DNA from 3 places in the Micromonospora cynarisoli genome. Region 3 is predicted to be linked to each of the others. Evidence: riboswitches for the same ligand, from Rfam matches in the RefSeq annotation. Region 3 holds a riboswitch; each other region holds the start of a gene.
The links. Region 3 has a riboswitch for cobalamin ahead of Q2K16_RS08040 (ribonucleoside-diphosphate reductase subunit alpha). Riboswitches for the same ligand answer to the same signal wherever they lie in the genome.
Positions count from the first base shown of each region.

Region 1 (5,244 bases), 1.6 Mb from region 3:
ACGGCCGGGTGGTGGCACTGGACACCGTCCTGCCCGAAGGCGACGCCGCCCATCCGGGCAAGAGCATCGACCTGGTCATCCTGGCCTCGTTCACCGGCCGGGAGAGAACCAGGGCGCAGTTCGCCGCCCTGTTCGAGGCGGCCGGCCTCCGGCTGACCCGGGTCATCGCCAAACCGGAGCCGGGCTGGCTGTCGATCATCGAGGGCCGACCGCACTGAGCGGCCGAGGTGGGACCGACCTCGACCCAGCCGCTCCCCCCGGACGCCGGCCTCGTCACCCGGCGGGCCGGAGAACCCGGCCCGCCGGGTGACGAGCTGTTCCGGGCGGACCGTGGATCCGCCCGGAACAGTCCGATCAGCTTCCGCGGACCTCGGCGGCAGCCGCGACGAGATGCCGGAGGGACGCCTCGACCTCGGCATAGGTGCGGGTCTTCAGACCACAGTCCGGGTTGACCCACAGCCGTCGGGCGGGCACGACCGCGACGGCCCGACGGAGCGCGTCAACCACCTCGTGGTGCGGTGGGATGCGGGGCGAGTGGATGTCCCACACCCCCGGGCCGACGCCCCGGCGGTAACCGATCGCGGCCAGGTCGTCCAGAACCTCCATCTTCGACCGGGACGCCTCGATGCTGGTGACATCGGCGTCGAGCGCGTCGATTGCCGTGATCACCTCACCGAACTCGCTGTAGCACAGGTGGGTGTGAATCTGGGTGTCGTCGGCGACACCGCCGGTAGCCAGGCGGAACGCGCCGACCGCCCACTCCAGGTACGCCTTCTGGTCGGCCCGACGCAGCGGCAGGGTCTCCCGGAGGGCAGGTTCGTCGACCTGGATGATCCGGATACCGGCAGCCTCCAGATCGTGACACTCGTCGCGCAGCGCGAGCGCCACCTGGTCGGCGGTGTCGGCCAACGGCTGATCGGTACGGACGAACGACCAGGCCAGGATGGTGACCGGCCCGGTGAGCATGCCCTTGACCGGACGGTCGGTCAGCGACTGGGCATAGGTGGACCACGCGACGGTCATCGGCGTCCGCCGGGCCACGTCCCCGTGGATGATCGGTGGACGCACGCACCGGGAGCCGTAGGACTGCACCCAGCCGTGCGTGGTGGCGGCGAAACCGTCGAGCTGCTCCCCGAAGTACTGGACCATGTCGTTGCGTTCCGGCTCGCCGTGCACCAGCACGTCCAGACCCAACCGCTCCTGCAATCGGACGACCCGCTCCACCTCGGCGCGCATCCGCTCCGTGTAGCCGGCGTCGTCGAGGGTGCCGGCGCGGTGCGCGGCACGGGCCCGGCGTAGCTCGGCGGTCTGCGGGAACGAACCGATCGTGGTGGTCGGCAGGTCCGGCAGCCCCAGCCGTTCCTGCTGGCGGGCGGCCCGCTCGGCGTAGTCGCCGCGGTGCCGGTCGGTAGGGCGCAGCGCAGCCAACCGGCCGCGTACGTCGTCGTGCCGCCACGCCGGCGGGATGGGCGGCAGCGGGGCCGGCATGCTGGTGGTGCCGTCGCGCAGCGCCCGGCCGAGCAGGACCACCTCGTCGACCTTCTGCCTGGCGAACGCGAGCCGCGCGGACAACTGCGGGTCGAGCTGGGTCTCGGCGGACAGGTCGACCGGCACGTGCAGCAGCGAACAGGACGTGGACACCGCCACGTGGTCGGCCAGCCCGGCGACCGTGGCACCGGCGGCGACGGCCGCCCGCAGATCCGTGCGCCAGATGTTGCGCCCGTCGACCAGCCCGGCGACGACTGTCTTGTTGTGTAGGGGACCGGCGGCGGCGAGCCGGCGCAGGTTGCCCGGGCCGGCGACCAGGTCCAGGCCGATCGCCTCGACCGGGGTGTCCAGCAGCGCCGGCAGCGCGTCGCCGAGGTCACCGAAGTAGGTGGCGACGAAGATCCGGGGACGGTGGGGCAGCTCCCCGAGACGCCGGTAGGCGTGCCGCAGACCGTCGATCTCAGCCGGGCTGCGGTCCGCGACATAGGCGGGCTCGTCCAGTTGGACCCAGGCCACACCCGCGTCGGCCAGGGCGGTGAGGATCCTGGCGTACGTGTCAACCAGGTCGTCGAGCCGGGCGAACGGATCGTCGCCCTTGGCCAGCAGCAGGAAGGTGGCCGGCCCCACCAGCACCGGCCGGGTGGTGATGCCCAGCTCCCGTGCCTGCGCGTACTCGTCCAGCGCCTTTGCCGGATCCGCCGCGAACACGGTGTCGGGGTCGATCTCCGGCACCAGGTAGTGGTAGTTGGTGTCGAACCACTTGGTGAGTTCCAACGCGGGCGCGGCATCGACACCACGGGCCATGGCGAAGTAGGTGTCGAGTTGACCGAGGTCGAGCCGGGCGAATCGGCGGGGGACCGCCCCCACTGCGACGGCGGTGTCGAGCATGTGGTCGTAGTAGGAGAACGTGTTGGACGGGATCGCGTCGAGCCGGGCGTCGCGCAGCGTCCGCCACACCTCGGCCCGCAGCCCGGCCGCGACGTCCTCCAGGCCGGTGCCGTCCAGCGTGCCGGCCCAGTACGCCTCGACGGCCTTCTTCCACTCGCGGTGGGCGCCGATACGGGGATAGCCGAGCACGGTGCTCTGCCCGAATGAGGTGGTCACAGGTGGTCCTTCCCTCGCGGTGTCCGGCGACCACCCGAGAGGAAGACGGATACGCCACGGCGTAACCGGCATTCCGCCCTGGCCCTCCCGAGAGGCCGCCGACGGCGCGTACCGGCGGTACGCGCAGCGCTGGCAGGTCTTCGGACTCGTGGGCGTGACACAGGGTCGCCTACTGGCCGTCGCTTCCCAGACCGTGCGGTCCAGTGCTTCGTTGACGGCGGTCGTTCCCACTCACCGCTGCGGGGCAGTCCCGGTCTTCCACCGGGTTCCCTCTTACGACGCCCCACCCGCGCACGGGAGAGGCGAACCAGCACCGCCCGCGATCCTACGCCCTGCCGCCGCCGGCCGGGGAGGCGCGGCACAGCGCCCCGGACCCGCCACCGTCAACGACACTGTGCCGTGATCAGGACGTACCCCGGAAATCCACCCCGGCCACGGTCGTGCGCACCCGGCTCGTCCCGGAACAGCCAGCTGGTGATGCTCGTGCCGTACAGCCGCGCGATGTCAGGGTGCAGCCGGATGTACTCCCGAAGCTGTTCCTGCGCCGGGGGAGGAAAGACCACGTGCTCCGTGACGTCCCGGATGTCGAGCACCGTGAACCCCGCCTCCCGCAGCAGCGGTGTGTAGTCGTCGATGTCGACGAGGTTGACGACCTCCGACGGCTCGTCGTAACCGGGCCGGCGGAAGCAGTCGGCCAGGGCCAGCCGCGAGCCCGGCCTGAGCACACGAGCCGCCTCGGACAACGCCCGCTGCTTGTCCGGCATGTGCAGCAGCGACTCGAAGAACCACGCACCGTCGAACGACGCGTCGTCGAAGGGCAGATCCATCGCATCGGCGAGCTCGAAACGCACCCGGTCGGCCAACCCACCCCGCTGCGCCCGCGCCGTGGCCTCCGCCACCTGACCGTTGCTGACCGTGATGCCGACGACCTCCACGTCGTACGAGCGGGCCAGGTCGAGCGCCGGCCCACCCACCCCGCACCCCAGATCGAGGATGCGCTGACCCGACGCGGGCGTCAGCCGCTCGATCAGCCGGCCGGTGAGCCGTTCGGACGCGGCGATCAGGTCGACCTGGTCGTCGTCGTCCGACCAGTAGCCAAAGTGCAGGTTCGCCGGCATCTGCGCCCCGACGAACCCGTCGTACATCTCCGCGACCCGGGTGGCGTTGTCGTCTGCTGTCGATGTCACCTACGGCCTCCGGTGTTCACTGTCGATCGGATCGGTCGGCCCGGTCCCAGGGGCGGTCCACACACCGGCAGGTCAGCGCCCACCCGCCGGGAACAGGTCGGTGGCGGTGACCCGGATCGTGCCGGGCGCGTCCCGGGGGGTCGGCACGAGATGCAGATGCTGGGTGTCCGGCTCGTCCGGACGGTCACACAGTGTCGTGCAGGCACAGGGGTCGGTGGTGAAACCGGCGAACCGGTAGGCGATCTCCATCATCCGGTTGCGCTCCGTCGGACGGAAGTCGGCCACCAGGTGGACGCCGGCCGCGAAGGCCCGGTCCACGAGCCAGTTCAGGATCACCGCCCCCGCCCCGAACTGCACCACCCGACACGACGTGGCCAGGAGCTTCACCTGCCAGACGCCCTCCTGACGCGCCAGCAGCACGACACCGACCGCCCCGTGCGGACCGAACCGGTCGGCCATGGTGGTCACCAGAACCTCGTGGCCCGCATCGTCGAGCAGCCGCCGCAGCACCGCGTCGGAATAGTGCACGCCCGTCGCGTTCATCTGACTGGTCCGCCGGGTCAGCTCCTCGACCCGGGCGAGGTCCCGGTCGGTCGCCCGGTCGATCCGCAGCTGGAGGTCAAGCGAGCGGAGGAACTCCTGATCCGGCCCCGCGAAGTCGCGTCGCACGGCCGTACGTCGGACGTTCGCCTGGTACATCCGGCGTCGCTGCCGGGCGTCCTCGGTGACCACCGCTGGAGTGAACTCCGGCCGGTGCGGCAGCCCGGGCACCTCCTCGTGGGTGTAGCAGCGCACCTCGGGCAGGTGGAACGCGACCTCGGCGCGTTCGGTGGGCTGGTCGTCGACGAAGGCGACGGCGGAGGGCGCGAACCGCAGACCGTCGGCGATCCGACGCACCGACTCGGACTTCGGCCCCCACCCGATCTCCGGCAGGAGGAAGTACTCCGCGACATCCCACCGCTCAAGTTGCCGCCACGCGAGGTCGTGGTCGTTCTTGCTGGCGACCGACTGCAGGATGCCCCGCGCGTCCAGGATGGTGATCACCTCACGCACCTCGTCGGGCAGCCGCAGGTCGTCGCCCTCCACCAGGGTGCCCCGCCAGAGCGTGTTGTCCAGATCCCAGACGAGACACTTCACGGGTTGGTCAGGCATCGGCCCTCCCCGCCGTGGCCAGCGCGTGGTCGGCGAGGATGAGCTGACAGATCTCGGTGGTGCCCTCGATGATCTCCATCAGCTTGGCGTCCCGGTACGCCCGGGCCACCGGGCTCCCGTCGTGGGCGGCCCGGGACGCCAGCAACTGCACGGCCGTCGCCGCGCCGCGCGCCGCGTTCTGCGCACTGACCTGCTTGGCCAGCACCACCGCGGCGACCAGCCCCGGATCACCGTCGTCCCAGCACCTGCTGGCGTGTTCGCAGGCACGGCTGGCCACCTGTTCGGCGACCAGGAGTTCGGCGAGGTGCCGGGA
Region 1 is NZ_CP130426.1:304,381-309,624, forward strand. Features, by position in the region: gene Q2K16_RS01090 (methyltransferase) at 1-218, shown strand, start outside; gene metE (5-methyltetrahydropteroyltriglutamate--homocysteine S-methyltransferase) at 355-2,592, opposite strand; cobalamin riboswitch at 2,707-2,919, opposite strand; gene Q2K16_RS01100 (SAM-dependent methyltransferase) at 2,976-3,779, opposite strand; gene Q2K16_RS01105 (HAD-IIIC family phosphatase) at 3,852-4,931, opposite strand; gene Q2K16_RS01110 (acyl-CoA dehydrogenase family protein) at 4,924-5,244, opposite strand, start outside.
Region 1: another riboswitch for cobalamin. It lies ahead of metE (5-methyltetrahydropteroyltriglutamate--homocysteine S-methyltransferase); the one in region 3 lies ahead of Q2K16_RS08040 (ribonucleoside-diphosphate reductase subunit alpha).

Region 2 (5,244 bases), 500 kb from region 3:
CCCTCGGCACCCGGGAGCTGGTGCTGGTCTCCGGTGGACTCCCACCGGGCAGCCGTGACGTCGACGGGGCCCGCCGGCAGGTCGCCGACGCCGTCGCCGCGCTCGTCGACGAGGCCACGGCAGCCGGGGTACGCCTCGCCATCGAACCGCTGCACCCGATGTTCAGCGCCGACCGGTGCGTCGTCGCCACCCTCGGCCAGGCCCTCGACATCGCCGAACGGTTCGACCCCGCCGTGGTCGGCGTGGTGGTGGACACCTACCACGTCTGGTGGGACGACACGGTGTACGCGCAGATCGCCCGGGCCGGCGGGAGGATCGCCGCGTTCCAGGCGGCGGACTGGGTGACCCCGCTGCCGGAGGGGGTGCTGCTCGGTCGGGCGCTGCCCGGCGAGGGCTGTGTGGAGCTGCGCCGGCTGCGCGAGGCGGTCGACGCCGCCGGGTACTCCGGGCCGGTCGAGGTCGAGGTGTTCCAGGCGGCGCTCTGGTCCCGCCCCGGCCCGGACATCCTCACCGCCACCATCGACGCCTACCTGGCCCACGTGTCCTGAGCGGACCGTGAGCGGGGACTGCTGCGGGATCCGGGCGGCCCGTCGTCGCGGGGGCCCGGTCGACCGCCGGGGTAGCGGGAGGGCAGGCACCCCAGCGGTGGACAGGCATACCGGTCGGTGGCACATCGCGCCCCACCGCAGGCCGGTGGCGGTGGGGAGGAGCCAGGGCTGGGCGAGCAGCAGGCTGGCCTCGCCGACCGGTGCCGCGCCATCGTCGTCCGGCCGTGCCGCTGCGGTAAGGAGCACATTGCGCTTGTGGCCGTGACGAAAGCGGTGTGAGATCAAGCGGTGGGACGTCGGGGTCGGCCGGGACACACCGGGCCGGGGGAACGGCCACACGGGAAAGTGACGCCACAGGAAGAGGACCGCGCGCCGTGAACACCGCGACCGAGAACCGAACCGTCCCGCCCGGTGTGGTACGGGCCGCCCGCAACGGTGTCGCGGTGGTCTTCGCCCTCAACGGCCTCGCCGTGGCCACCTGGTTCTCCCGGATCCCGGCGGTCCGCGACGCGCTCGGGCTCAGCGCCGGCCGGCTCGGACTGCTGCTACTGGCCATGTCCGGGGGCGCGGTGCTGGCGCTGACCACCGCCGGCCTGGTGACCCAGCGGCTCGGGCCGGCCCGCACCGTCGCCACCTCGACCGTGCTGGTGGCGGTCGGGCTGGTCGGGGTGGGTGTCGCCGCACCGCTCGGCTCGCTGCCCGGCGTCGCGGTCGGCCTGTTCGCCCTCGGCTACGGCTCCGGCACCTGCGACGTGGGGATGAACGTCGAGGGCGCGGCGGTGGAGAAACGGCTCGGCCGCACCATCCTGCCCCGCTTCCACGCCGCCTGGAGCCTCGGCTCGGTGGCCGGCGCCGGGCTCGGCGCGGGCGCGGCCCGGCTCGGCGTGCCGATCACCGTGCACCTGGCGGTGCTGGCGGCGGTGGTGCTCGGCGGCACCCTGCTGGGGGCGCGCAACTTCCTGCCCACCCCGGCCGCCTCGACCGCCGACGGCGCCGCGTCGACCCGCCGGGGTGGCCTGCTCGCGGCCTGGCGGGAGCCGCGCACCCTGCTCATCGGCGCGCTGGTGCTGGTCATGGCGTTCACCGAGGGCAGCGCCAACGACTGGCTGGCGGTCGCCTTCGTCGACGGCTACGGGGTCAGCGAGGCCGCCGGGGCCGCCGCCTTCGGGGTCTTCGTCGCCGGTATGACCATCGGCCGGACCGCCGGCACCGTGGCCATCGACCGTTGGGGCCGGGTGCCGGTGCTGATCGGCACGATCCTGCTGGCCGCCGCCGGCTCCCTGCTGGCGGTGCTGGCCGGCTCCGGGCCGCTCGCCGTCGTCGGCGTGGTCCTCTGGGGGCTCGGCGCGTCGCTCGGCTTCCCGGTCGGGATGAGCGCCGCCGCCGACGACGAGGAACGCGCCCCCGCCCGGGTCAGCGTCGTCGCGGTGCTCGGCTACACGTCGTTCCTGGCCAGCCCGCCGCTGCTCGGCCTGCTCGGCGACCACATCGGCATCCTGCACGCCCTGCTGGTGGTGCCGGTGCTGCTGATCCCCACCCTGGCGCTGGTGCCGGCGACCCGTCCGCCGGCCGGCACCGGCCCGCAGCACTCCGCCGGTCCGGTACCGGAAAACTGACAGGCGTCGGCCCCGCCGGTATCGGGTGCGCGGCCGTTCCCCGGTGCCGCCGCCGCGTTCTACGTCCCACCCCCGACGAACCGGCCGCCCTCGACCGGCGGTGAACGGGCCGCTCAGCCGGCTGTCACCGGGCTCGCAGCGCCCACCCAGGTGGGGGTGCTCCACTGGAGGGACGCCGAGGAGAGGAACGGGCAGATGGGCTGGTTCAGCCGGCGGCCCCGGGCCGACGAGGGCATCCCGACCAAGCTCGACCGGGAGGCCACCCGGGACGACCTGACCGCGTTGGCGGACTTCGTGGCCGCCCACCGGGGGGTGGAGTTCTATCTCGAACCCGAGACGACCGCCACCGACACCACGGTGGTGGCGATCGCGCACGACGGGGAGTGGATCCGCCGCCGCACCGGCTCCCCCCGTACGGCGGCGAAACTGGCCCACCGGCACGCGGTGCCCCTCTACGAGGCGGCGAAGACCGGATACCCGGAGCGGATGCGGGCCTGGAACCGGGCCCACCCCGAGCGTCGCCTCCGCTGACCCCTCAGCCCGACAGCGTCCGGGAGAGGTGTCCCGACCACCGGGCAACGGGCCGTCCGGACCAGCTCCGCGCCGGCCGGTGGGCGGACGCGGACCCTCTCGGGCGGGTGGCCGGCGGCCTCGCCACGGGGGTCGATCGGTGCCGTCGTGGGGCCGTTGGCCGCCGTTGACCTCGGGGTGAGGAGTGTGGCAGCATTCGCGGCCTGACGGCAGTGAAGGAAGTCGGTGCGACTCCGACGCGGTCCCGCCACTGTCACCGGGGAGCGATCCCCCCTCGTGGGTCACGACCGTGCGTGCACGGTTGGAAGGCCGGGGGTGAGCGTCGATCCGGGAGCCAGGATACTTCGGCCGTCGGAGAACCCCAGGGCGTGGACACCCGAGGAGGACCCCGATGACGCGCAGCGTCACTGCCGACCCGATGACGGTCGGTGATTCCCGCATCGCCGTCGAGCCCGCGCCGCCGCGTGCCCCCACCCCCTCCGCCGTCCCCGGCCGTCGTCGGGGCGGTCGGCCTGCCACGTACCGCTGACGGACGGTCCGGGTGCCCCGCCGTCGGCGGGGCGCGTCGTACCTCCGCCGCTGACCGACGTCCCTCCCGCCCCGCTCGGCCCGGCCCCGTCGTCGAGCCGGACGTCACTCTCCGGAGCTGAACGTGCGCATCCTGCTGCTGTCGACCGCCGACACCGATCTGCTCGCCGCCCGCGCCAGCGCCGCCGACTACCGCCTCGCCAACCCCACCCGGGTCGACGTGGCCGCCGTGCCGGCCCTGCTCGACGGGGTCGACCTGGCCGTCGTACGGCTGCTCGGCGGGCGGCAGGCGTGGCCGGACGGCCTCGCGGCGGTGCTCGGCTCCGGGGTCCCCACGATCGTGCTCGGCGGCGAGGCGGTGCCCGACGCGGAGCTGATGGCGGCCTCCACGGTGGCCTCCGGGGTGGCCACCGAAGCGCTGTCCTACCTGGTCGAAGGGGGTGCGGAGAACCTCGCCCAGCTCGCCCGGTTCCTGTCCGACACGGTCCTGCTCACCGGTGAGGGCTTCGACCCGCCCACCCCCACCCCGCCGTACGGCATCCTCGACCACCGCCGCCCGACCACCACGGTCGACCAGGCGGACCCGGCGGCCGGGCGGCAGGACGGCGGGCGGCCCACGGTGGGGATCGTGTTCTACCGGGCGCACGCGCTGGCCGGCAACACCGGTTTCGTGCAGACCCTGGCCGACGCGGTCGACGCGGCCGGCGGCGAGCCGCTGCCGATCTTCTGCGGCTCGCTGCGCGGGCTCACCCCCGGCAACGGGCCGCTGGACCTCTTCGCCCGCTGCGACGCGCTCGTCGTCACCGTCCTCGCCGCCGGGGGGACGGTCGCCGCCGACGCCTCCGGCGGGGGAGACGAGGACGCCTGGGACGTCGGCGCGCTCGCCGCCCTCGACGTGCCGGTGATCCAGGCGCTCTGCCTGACCAGCACCCGGGAGCAGTGGGCGGCAAGCGACGCCGGGCTGTCCCCGCTGGACGCGGCCATGCAGGTGGCCATCCCCGAGTTCGACGGCCGGATCGTCACCGTGCCGTTCTCGTTCAAACGGATCGACGCCGACGGGCTGTCGGTCTACGCCGCCGACGCCGAGCGGGCCGCCCGGGTCGCCGGGATCGCCGTCCGGCAGGCCCGGCTGCGGCACCTGCCCAACTCCGGCAAGCGGGTGGCGATCGTGCTCAGCTCCTACCCGACGAAGCACTCCCGGGTCGGCAACGCCGTCGGCCTGGACACCCCCGCCTCGGCGGTCCGCCTGCTCGCCGCCCTCGCCGCCGACGGATACCACCTCGGCGACGCGCCACCGCCCACCGACGGGGACGCGCTGATCCACGCGCTGATCGCCGCCGGGGGCCACGACGTCGAGTGGCTCACCCCGGAACAGTTGGCCGCCGCCGAGGCCCGGGTGCCGGGGGAGACCTACCGGCGTTGGTTCGACCAGGTGCCGGTCGACCTGCGGGACCGGATGCGGGAACACTGGGGTGAGCCACCCGGCCAGCTCTACACCGACGACGGGGACATCGTCCTGGCCGGGCTGCGGTTCGGCAACGTCACCCTGCTGATCCAGCCGCCGCGCGGCTTCGGCGAGAACCCGATCGCCATCTACCACGACCCCGACCTGCCGCCCAGCCACCACTACCTCGCCGCGTACCGGTGGCTGGCCGCGCCGGTCGGCGACGGCGGCTTCGGCGCCGACGCGGTGGTGCACCTCGGCAAGCACGGCACCCTGGAATGGCTGCCCGGCAAGGGCCTCGGCCTGGCCGCCGACTGTGCCCCCGACGCCGTCCTCGGTGACCTGCCGCTGGTCTACCCGTTCATCGTCAACGACCCCGGCGAGGGCACCCAGGCCAAGCGGCGGGCGCACGCCGTGGTGGTCGACCACCTGGTGCCCCCGATGGCCCGCGCCGAGACCTACGGCGAACTGGCGAAACTCGAACAACTGCTGGACGAGTACGCCACCGTGCAGGCCCTCGACCCGGCGAAGGTGCCGGTGGTCCGGGGGCAGATCTGGGAGCTGGTGCGCGCCGCCG
Region 2 is NZ_CP130426.1:1,424,120-1,429,363, reverse strand. Features, by position in the region: gene Q2K16_RS06000 (sugar phosphate isomerase/epimerase family protein) at 1-548, shown strand, start outside; gene Q2K16_RS05995 (MFS transporter) at 923-2,164, shown strand; gene Q2K16_RS05990 (hypothetical protein) at 2,360-2,695, shown strand; cobalamin riboswitch at 2,911-3,040, shown strand; gene cobN (cobaltochelatase subunit CobN) at 3,348-5,244, shown strand, end outside.
Region 2: another riboswitch for cobalamin. It lies ahead of cobN (cobaltochelatase subunit CobN); the one in region 3 lies ahead of Q2K16_RS08040 (ribonucleoside-diphosphate reductase subunit alpha).

Region 3 (5,244 bases):
ATGCTAATGCGGCCGTGCGTCAGAGATAGCGGACGCCTGTCAGTTCCTCGGCCGCCGTCCACAGCCGCCGGCCGACGGCGGGGTCGGTGGCCTCCCGGCTGGCCCGCACCTCGGTGACCGGCCCCCGGGTTTGGAAGAACCGGGCCGGGCCGAAGAACTGACCGCCGTGGACCTGCGGGTCGGTGGCGGCGCGCAGTTGGGGCAGCGCACCCTGCTCGACCGGTTGGGTGGCCAGCAGGCCGAGCCGGGCGATCACCAGGCCGCGCCGGCCCTGGTGGGACCAGGCCCGGGGGGTCAGGTTGGTGCGGGTGACACCGGGATGGGCCAGCACGCTGAGCACCGGCGATCCGGTGGCGCGCAGCCGGCGGTCCAGTTCGATGCCGAAGACGGTGGTGGCGAGCTTGGACCGGCCGTACGCGCCGGCGCCCCGGTAGCCGTGCTCGCCCATCAGGTCGGTGAAGTCCAGGTGTGCGTTGCGGTGGGTGATCGAGCTGAGGCTGACCACCCGGGCCGCCCGCGCCGCAGCCAGGTTGCCCAGCAGCAGACCGGTCAGCGCGAAGTGCCCCAGCAGGTTGGTGGCGAGGTGCAGTTCGTGGCCGTCGACGCTGGTCCGGCGCGGGCCGAGCAACACCGCACCGGCGTTGTTCACCAGCAGGTCGAGCACCGGGCGGTCGGCGGCCAGCGATGCCGCGAACTCCCGTACCGAGGCGAGGGAGGCGAGGTCGAGTTCGCGTACCTCGACGTCGCCGCCGATGTGGCGGGCGGCCCGCCGGCCGGCGGCGGTGTCGCGCACGGCGAGCACGACCCGCGCCCCCCGGCGGGCCAGGGCGGTGGCGGTGACCAGGCCGAGGCCGGAGTTCGCACCGGTCACGACGGCGGTGCGGCCGTGCTGGTCGGGGATGTGGTCGGTGGTCCAGGTCATCTGCTGCTCCCTGACGGTCGGGTGGGACCGCCGACGCTAGGGGCCGGCCGGGCGGCACCGGTCGTACCCGGTTGCCTAGGTCCGGCAGACCTACCCGCGCCGGTCCGGGCCGCGCCACACTGGCGACATGACCCACCCGTACGCCCGTGAACTCGGTGACTTCCTGCGTGCCCGGCGCGGCCGGCTGCACCCCCGCGACGTCGGCCTGGAGCCGGGCGGGCGACGCCGGGTCACCGGGCTGCGCCGCGAGGAGCTGGCGCTGCTGGCCGGGTTGAGCACTGACTACTACCAGCGGATGGAGCAGGGCCGGGAGGTACGCCCGTCCGACGACGTGCTGGACGGGCTCGCCGCGGCGCTCGGCCTCGACGACGAGGAACGCCGGCACCTGTTCGCCCTGGCCCGCGCCGCCCGCCGGCCGGTGCCCGCCCGGGTCGACCACGGCCCGGAGCGGGTGCCGGAGAGCACCAGGCGGCTGCTGCGGGTGATGGACACCCCGGCGGTGGTGCTCGGCCGCCACCTGGACCTGCTCGCCTGGAACACGTGGGCGGTGGCGCTGCTCGGCGACCCGGCCGGCTACCCGCCGGACCGGCTCAACATGCTGCTGCTGATGTTCGACGAGGCGGCGACCCCGCTGCGGCGCTGCGCGGCCTGGGAGCAGCAGGCCATGGACTACATCGGCATGATGCGCGCCGCCGTCGCCACGGACCCCACCCACCCCCGGGCCACCGCCGTCGTCGGCGAGCTGAGCATCCGCAGCGCCGAGTTCCGCCGGCTGTGGTCCCGGCACGACGTGCGCGGGTCGGTCAACGGCACCAAGACCTTCCAGGTCCCCGAGGTCGGTGACATCGTCCTGGACTGGGACACCTACCCACTGCCGGGCAATCCCGGCCCGGTCATGCTCGTCTTCACCGCCGAGCCGGGCAGCGCCGACGCCGACGCGCTGCGGCTGCTGACGTCACTGCGGGCAACCGGCCGGTCGGATGAGAGTTATCCGACACGCCGACGCGACATCTAGTGTTGCCTCTCCCCCATCCACGCCATATATGGTGTGCCACGCAGCTGGTTCGACCGGGCCCCGTGGTCCGGTCGAGGCAACAGGGAACCCGGTGGAAATCCGGGACTGCCCCGCAGCGGTAAGTGGGAACGACAGCCGTCATCGAGCACTGGACCACGAGGTCCGGGAAGCGACGGCCAGTAGGCGACCGGTACCCGGTCACGCCCGCGAGTCCGAAGACCTGCCAGTGCGCCGTGCGCTGCTGCGCGCGGCGGTCGGAGGTCGCGCGGGACGACCGACGCCAGCACCCGGGCCGGCCGCCGTGCCGTGCCCGTTGGCGTTCTCCCGCGTCCGACGGCCATCGGTGACAGCGAGGAGAGGTCATGACGAACATAGCGCAGAGCCCACCGTCCGACGTCGACGGCGCGGAGCCACGCCGGCCGGCGATGCGGGTACGCAAGCGCGACGGCGACACCGAACCGGTGGACGTCAACCGGATCGTCACGGCCGTCGCCCGGTGGGCCACCGACCTGGACGAGGTCGACCCGCTGCGGGTCGCCACCAAAACGATCAGCGGCCTCTACGACGGGGCGACCACCGCCGAGCTGGACAAGCTGTCGATCCAGACGGCGGCGGAGCTGATCGGCACGGAACCGCAGTACTCCCGGCTGGCGGCCCGGCTGCTGGCCGCGTACGTGGACGAGGAGGTACGCGGGCAGGAGGTCACCTCCTTCAGCGAGTCCATCCGGTACGCCCACGGCCTCGGCCTGATCGCCGACGACACCGCCGCGTTCGTGGCCCGGCACGCCCGGCAGCTCGACGACGCCGTCGACCCGGCCGGTGACCTGCGGTTCGAGTACTTCGGGTTGCGTACGGTGGCCGACCGTTACCTGCTGCGGCACCCGCAGTCGCGGCTGGTGGTGGAGACGCCGCAGTACTGGCTGCTGCGGGTGGCCTGCGGGCTGTCCACCACACCCGACGAGGCGGTCGGGTTCTACCGGCTGATGTCGTCGCTTGCCTACCTGCCGAGTTCCCCGACGTTGTTCAACTCGGGCACCCGGCACACCCAGATGTCCTCGTGTTTCCTGGTCGACTCGCCGCGCGACGAACTGGACTCGATCTACGAGCGCTACCACCAGGTGGCGAAGCTGTCGAAGTTCTCCGGCGGCATCGGCATCTCCTGGTCGCGGGTGCGCGGCCGGGGCGCGCTGATCCGGGGCACCAACGGCCGGTCGAACGGGATCGTGCCGTTCCTGAAGACCCTCGACGCCGGGGTGGCGGCGGTCAACCAGGGCGGCCGGCGCAAGGGGGCGGCCTGCGTCTACCTGGAACCCTGGCACCCGGACATCGAGGAGTTCCTGGAACTGCGGGACAACACCGGCGAGGAGGCCCGGCGGACCCACAACCTCAACCTGGCCAACTGGATCCCCGACGAGTTCATGCGCCGGGTCGAGGCCGACGGCGAGTGGTCACTGATCGACCCGTCGGACGCCCCCGAACTGCCCGACCTGTACGGCGAGGAGTTCGACGCGGCGTACCGGGTCGCCGAGAAGAAGGCGGTCCGCACGGTCAGGGCCCGGGACCTGTACGGGCGGATGATGCGCACCCTGGCGCAGACCGGCAACGGGTGGATGACGTTCAAGGACCCGGCGAACCGGCTGTCCAACCAGACGGGCGTGCCGGGCAACACGATCCACCTGTCCAACCTGTGCACCGAGATCCTGGAGGTGAACAGCGACACCGAGACGGCGGTGTGCAACCTCGGCTCGGTCAACCTGGGCGCGCACCTCACCGACGACGGCGTCGACTGGGACAGGCTGCGCGAGACGGTCCGGACGGCGGTGGTGTTCCTGGACCGGGTGATCGACATCAACTACTACCCGGCCGAGCAGGCGGCGGCGTCGAACCCGCGCTGGCGGCCGGTCGGGCTGGGGCTGATGGGGCTTCAGGACGCGTTGTTCGCGCTGCGGCTGCCGTTCGACTCGGCCGGGGCCCGGGAGCTGTCCACCCGGGTCCAGGAGGAGATCTTCCTGACCGCCCTGGAGACGTCGACCGGTCTGGCCGAACGGTTCGGCGCGCACCCGGCGTACGCGCAGACCCGGGCGGCCCGGGGTGACCTGCACCCGGACCTGTGGGGGGTCGAACCCACCCAGACCGCGCGGTGGGCCGCGCTGCGCACCCGGATCGCGGCGCACGGCCTGCGCAATTCGCTGCTGGTGGCGATCGCCCCGACCGCCACGATCGCGTCGATCGCCGGCTGCTACGAGTGCATCGAGCCGCAGGTGTCCAACCTGTTCAAGCGCGAGACCATGTCCGGGGAGTTCCTCCAGATCAACACGTACCTGGTGCGGGAGCTGAAGGCGCGCGGGCTGTGGACGTCGGAGATCCGCGACCAGATCAAGCGGGCCGAGGGTTCGGTGCAGGGGATCGTCGACCTGCCCGCCGAGGTGCGGGAGTTGTTCCGTACCGCGTGGGAGCTGCCGCAGCGGGCGCTGATCGACCTGGCCGCCGCGCGGGCGCCGTACATCGACCAGTCGCAGTCGCTGAACCTGTTCCTCAGCGCGCCGACCATCGGCAAGCTGTCCTCGATGTACCTGCACGCCTGGAAGTCCGGGCTGAAGACCACCTACTACCTGCGGTCGCGTCCGGCGACCCGGATCCAGCAGGCCACCGTCGCCGTCGCCCCGGTCGCCGCGGCCGACGCCGAGGCGCTGGCCTGTTCCCTGGAGAACCCCGAGAGCTGCGAGGCGTGCCAGTGACCACCGTCGACGAATCCCGCACCGCCGGGCGGCAGCTGCTGCTCGACCCCGGCATGGACCTCACCCTCCGGCCGATGCGCTACCCGCACTTCTTCGACCGGTTCCGGGACGCCATCCGCAACACCTGGACGGTGGAGGAGGTCGACCTGCACTCCGACCTGGCCGACCTGGAACGGCTGTCGCCTGCCGAACGGCACCTGGTGTCCCGCCTGGTGGCGTTCTTCGCCACCGGTGACACGATCGTCGCCAACAACCTGGTGCTCAACCTCTACCAGCACGTCAACTCCCCGGAGGGCCGGCTCTACCTGTCCCGGCAGCTGTTCGAGGAAGCCGTGCACGTACAGTTCTACCTGAACCTGCTCGACACGTACGTCCCCGACGAGCAGGAACGGTTCGCCGCGTTCGCCGCCATCGAGAACATCCCGTCGATCCGGCGCAAGGCCGAGTTCTGCTTCCGCTGGATCGACTCGGTCTTCGAGCTGCGGGAGCTGCGTACCCGTGCGGACCGGCGGGCGTTCCTGCTCAACCTGATCTGTTTCGCCGCCTGCATCGAGGGGCTGTTCTTCTAC
Region 3 is NZ_CP130426.1:1,927,987-1,933,230, forward strand. Features, by position in the region: gene Q2K16_RS08030 (oxidoreductase) at 20-922, opposite strand; gene Q2K16_RS08035 (helix-turn-helix transcriptional regulator) at 1,050-1,937, shown strand; cobalamin riboswitch at 1,965-2,179, shown strand; gene Q2K16_RS08040 (ribonucleoside-diphosphate reductase subunit alpha) at 2,300-4,675, shown strand; gene Q2K16_RS08045 (ribonucleotide-diphosphate reductase subunit beta) at 4,729-5,244, shown strand, end outside.